2 regions of the Marinobacter shunpengi genome follow, and region 1 is predicted to be linked to the other one. Evidence: predicted binding sites of a transcription regulator. Region 1 holds the regulator's gene; the other holds the start of a gene.

Evidence for each region. The regulator sigma-54, encoded in region 1, starts transcription at its own class of promoters, with help from an activator protein. The targets are predictions, from matches to a motif close to ANTGGCATNNANNTTGCTNT.
Region 2: the regulator sigma-54 is predicted to act here: its motif matches at 934-953, upstream of glnA (glutamate--ammonia ligase).

What each region holds. Positions count from the first base shown of each region.
Region 1 covers NZ_JBJJLA010000011.1:126,239-128,711, reverse strand. The annotation lists gene hpf (ribosome hibernation promoting factor) at 1-125, opposite strand, end outside; gene ACJO3T_RS06155 (RNA polymerase factor sigma-54) at 156-1,661, opposite strand; gene lptB (LPS export ABC transporter ATP-binding protein) at 1,895-2,473, opposite strand, start outside.
Region 2 covers NZ_JBJJLA010000017.1:320,689-323,161, reverse strand. The annotation lists gene typA (translational GTPase TypA) at 1-558, opposite strand, end outside; gene glnA (glutamate--ammonia ligase) at 1,106-2,473, shown strand, end outside.

The DNA.
Region 1 (2,473 bases):
TCCAGGGTTACCTGACAGTTGCTGATGTGATCGAAGTGGCGCTCAAGTTTTTCGAATTTCTCGTTGATGTAATCCTTGAGGGAGGGAGTCAGTTCGACATGATGACCGGAAATGTTCAGTTGCATGGGCTTCTCCTGTTTGTCAGACCCTTTGTGTCAGACCAGTCGCTTCCGCTCGTTGGAGGGCGGAATATGCATGGCTTCACGGTACTTTGCCACCGTTCGCCTCGCCACCTTGATGCCCTGCTCTCCCAGCATGGTGGCAATCTTGCTGTCACTGAGCGGCTTTTTCGGGGTTTCCGCCGCAATCAGTTTCCTGATCATTGCGCGAATGGCCGTGGACGAGCATTCGCCGCCTTCCTCGGTGCTCACGTGGCTCGAGAAGAAGTACTTCAGCTCGAAGATGCCACGGGGCGTGTGCATGAACTTTTGCGTGGTGACCCGGGAAATGGTGGATTCGTGCATTTCCACAGCCTGGGCGATGTCCGACAGGATCAGCGGTTTCATCGCCTCTTCCCCATGGTCCAGAAAACCCTGTTGATGTTCAACTATTCGTGTCGCCACCTTCAGCAGGGTCTCGTTCCGACTCTGCAGGCTCTTGATGAACCATTTCGCCTCCTGGAGCTGATCCCGCAGATAGGTGTTGTCGGCACTGCTGTCGGCACGCCTTATAAGGGAAGCATAGCTGGCATTGACACGAATGCGCGGGGCAATTTCAGGATTCAGTTCCACCCGCCAGCGGCCCTTGTCCTTGCGTACGATCACGTCCGGAATCACGTAGTCCGGCTCGGAGGTGTCCAGGGCGTTGCCCGGGTGCGGGTTGAGGGCGGTGATCACCGCCAGCACTTCCCGCAACTGGTCTTCCTTCAGGCGACTGCGCCGTAACAGTTGTGCGTAGTCGCGGTTACCCAGCAGGTTGATGTAGTGGGTGATCACCAGTCGCGCCTTGTCCAGCCACGGGGTGTCTGCGGGCAATTGGTTAAGCTGGATCAGCAGGCATTCCTGCAGGTCACGGGCAAAGACACCGGGCGGGTCGAAGTGCTGCAGGCGGCGCAGGACGGCTTCCACCTCGTCCATTTCCACCGGGTCCTCGTCTTCGTCGTCCATCAGCCCGGAATGGATTTCCTCCAGTGCGGAGGTCAGGTAGCCGCGCTCATCCACGGCATCCAGCAGGGCATGGGCGATGGCGGCATCCCGCTCGCCCATGGGGGTCAGGTTGAGCTGCCACTCCAGATGGTCGTGCAGGGTCTCGGTAGTGGGACTGCGGCTTTCGAAATCGGAGTCATTGTCGTCATCGCCCCGGGAGGCGGGAGCCGGCGCGGACTGGTAGATATCGTCCCAGGCGGTGTCCACCGGCAGGTCGTCGGGGATGTTGTCGGACGGGTTGTTGTCCGCCGACCAGTCCGATTCCTCCCAGGTATTGTCGGCTGCGGACTCACCTTCCGAGGCGCTGACCGACTCCTCGTTGTTGTCCCGCTCGGCGTCGGAAGACTCGTCGGTGTCTTCCTCCTCGGAGGTTTCCAGCATCGGGTTGGAGTCCAGGGCCTGCTGGATTTCCTGTTGCAGGTCCAGTGTGGAAAGCTGGAGCAGACGGATCGCCTGTTGCAGTTGTGGGGTCATCGTCAGGCTCTGACCCATCTTTAACTGTAAGGAGGCTTTCATCACCATGGTTTCACATCCATCGCCCTTCTGAGGTAGCCGGTAACAGAATCGTTGCTAAAAAACACTGATTCAGCTCAAAAAATAGCTGAAGTCAGGCAAAAAAATCAGCATTACCGGATACTTGGAAATAACAAGCAAGTTCTTTGCCGAGTGTACCCCCTTGCTGCTGTCAACACAATTGCAGGGCGTGCGGACTGTGTTGCAGTGTGTAATGGGCACGGTCTGGCGTCGGATTACAGCCTGAACTCGTTCCCCAGGTAGACTTCCTTCACCTGCTGGTTGGCCAGGACTTCATCCGCGGACCCAGAGGCAATGATGTGGCCGCTGCTGACGATGTAGGCCTTTTCGCATATATCCAGCGTTTCCCGCACGTTATGGTCGGTGATCAGTACGCCGATCTGCTTGTCCCGCAGGTGGCGGATGATCTGCTTGATGTCGCTGACGGAGATGGGATCCACCCCGGCAAACGGTTCGTCCAGCAGGATAAAGGCCGGTTCCATGGCCAGTGCCCGGGCGATTTCCACCCGCCGGCGCTCACCCCCGGACAGGGCCATGCCGGCGCTGTCACGGATATGGGTAATGTGGAATTCATGCAGCAGTTCTTCCATCTTGTCCTGGCGCTGCTTCTTGTTGAGGTCTTTCCGGGTTTCCAGGATCGCCATGATGTTGTCGCTGACCGACAGCTTCCGGAATACTGACGCTTCCTGGGGCAGGTAGCCGATGCCCTGCCGTGCCCGCCCGTGCATGGGCAGGGGGGTGATGTCCTTGCCGTCGATGCTGATGTGGCCGTGATCCGCCGGCACCAGGCCGAC
Region 2 (2,473 bases), on a different contig from region 1:
TACGGCATCCATGTTGTCGTCCATGGCTTCGTGCTCCATGCCGGCGATGCCGTTCAGGGCACTGGCGTAGACCACCGGGAAGTCGAGCTGATCTTCGGTGGCACCCAGGTTGTCGAACAGGTCGAAGACCTGATCCACCACCCAGTCCGGACGGGCACCGGGACGGTCAATCTTGTTGACCACCACGATGGGACGAAGGCCGGCATCGAAAGCCTTCTGGGTCACGAAACGGGTCTGGGGCATGGGGCCGTCGATGGAATCCACCACCAGCAGCACACTGTCTACCATGCTCATGACCCGTTCGACTTCACCGCCAAAATCGGCGTGACCCGGGGTGTCTACGATGTTGATGTTGTAATCGTGCCACTTCAGGGCCGTGTTCTTGGCCAGGATGGTGATACCGCGTTCCTTTTCCTGGTCATTGGAGTCCATGACCCGCTCGTTCTCGAGTTCCTTGCGGTCCAGGGTGCCGGACTGGCGCAATAACTGGTCTACGAGGGTGGTCTTCCCATGGTCAACGTGGGCAATAATGGCAACATTTCTTAGCTTATCAATCACAACAGGTTTCCTGAGGCATGTCGGGCGACCTGAGAGGGTCCACAATGCGCGCCCGACCTGTCGGCCGGCCCACATACCGTCTCAAATCCGGAAAATGAATACTTGTCACCGGCAGTGAGGCCGGTATCCTGCACTTGGAGTCTTTAGCAGGCGCGCGAAGTATATAGGAAACAGGGTGTCGTTAATATGAAGAAAAACGCCTATTCTGTTTCGGTGCACCCCATACGCCCAGCGCACCATAAATGACCACAGCAACCCTTGGGCGCACCAAGAAGGTGCACTGCAGAAGCCTTTAGGCCAGACTTTGCCCCAGCGGAGAGCGTAAAGAGTCCTCCCAAAGGCCGTGGTTGCGCTTTTCTGGCGCGCCAACAAAAAACTGGCAAGCAGTTTGCTTTAAATTACGCAGCCGACTATCAGGGCGGTGCGGCCCCGTATGGAACCGCTGACACTGCTGATACCAACGATCGGACCGCAGCAACGCTGAACGATCCGGCACGACGAACACCGAAATCGCCCGCAACCCGGGTTAACTTACGGAGTAAGCACAATGTCCAAAACGATTGATCTGATCAAAGAACACGAAGTCAAATGGGTCGACCTGCGATTCACTGACAGCCGCGGTAAAGAGCAGCACGTCACCCTGCCCGCCACTGAAGTGGACGACGATTTCTTCAGCGATGGCAAGATGTTCGATGGTTCTTCAATTTCCGGCTGGAAGGGCATTAACGAGTCCGACATGATTCTGATGCCGGACGACGAGACCTCCGTACTGGATCCGTTCACCGAAGAAACCACCATCAACATTACCTGCGACATCGTGGAACCGACCACCATGCAGGGTTATGAGCGCGATCCCCGTTCCGTGGCCAAGCGTGCCGAGGAATACCTGAAGTCCACCGGCATCGCCGAGGGCGCCCTGTTCGGTCCTGAGCCCGAGTTCTTCGTGTTCGATTCCGCCAAGTGGAAAGTGGACATGCAAGGCGCCATGTACGAGCTGTACTCCGAGGAAGCCGCCTGGGTTTCCGGTGAAGACTTCGAGCGCAACAACATTGGTCACCGTCCTGGCGTCAAAGGCGGTTACTTCCCGGTTCCCCCGGTAGACAGCCTGCATGATCTGCGTGGCGCCATGTGTGCCGCCATGGAATCCATGGGTCTGGAAATCGAGGTTCACCACCACGAAGTGGGCACCGCCGGCCAGTGCGAGATCGGTGTTGGTGCCAACACCCTGACCCGTAAGGCTGACGAGGTTCAGATCCTCAAGTACTGCGTACACAACGTAGCCCACGCCTACGGCAAGACCGCCACCTTCATGCCCAAGCCGGTGGTAGGTGACAACGGTTCTGGCATGCACGTTCACATGTCCCTGAACAAGGACGGCAAGAACCTGTTCGCCGGTGACGGCTACGCAGGCCTGAGCGAAATGGCACTGTACTACATTGGCGGCATCATCAAGCACTCCAAGTCCATCAACGCGTTTACCAACAGCTCCACCAACAGCTACAAGCGTCTGGTGCCGGGCTTCGAGGCGCCGGTCATGCTGGCCTACTCTGCCCGTAACCGCTCCGCCTCCATCCGGATTCCGTACGTAAGCAGCCCCAAGGGCCGTCGTATCGAAGTACGCTTCCCGGATCCGTCCGCCAACCCGTATCTGGCCTTCGCAGCCCTGATGATGGCTGGCCTCGACGGCATCCAGAACAAGATCCACCCGGGCGATGCCATGGACAAGGACCTGTACGATCTGCCGAAGGAAGAAGCCCTGAACATCCCGACCGTTGCCGAGACTTTCCAGGAAGCCCTGGACAGCCTGGAAGCGGACCACGAGTTCCTGACCCGTGGCGGCGTGTTCACCGAAGACATGATCGCCGGCTACATTGACCTGAAGCGCGGTGAAGTGGAAAAGCTGAACATGACCACC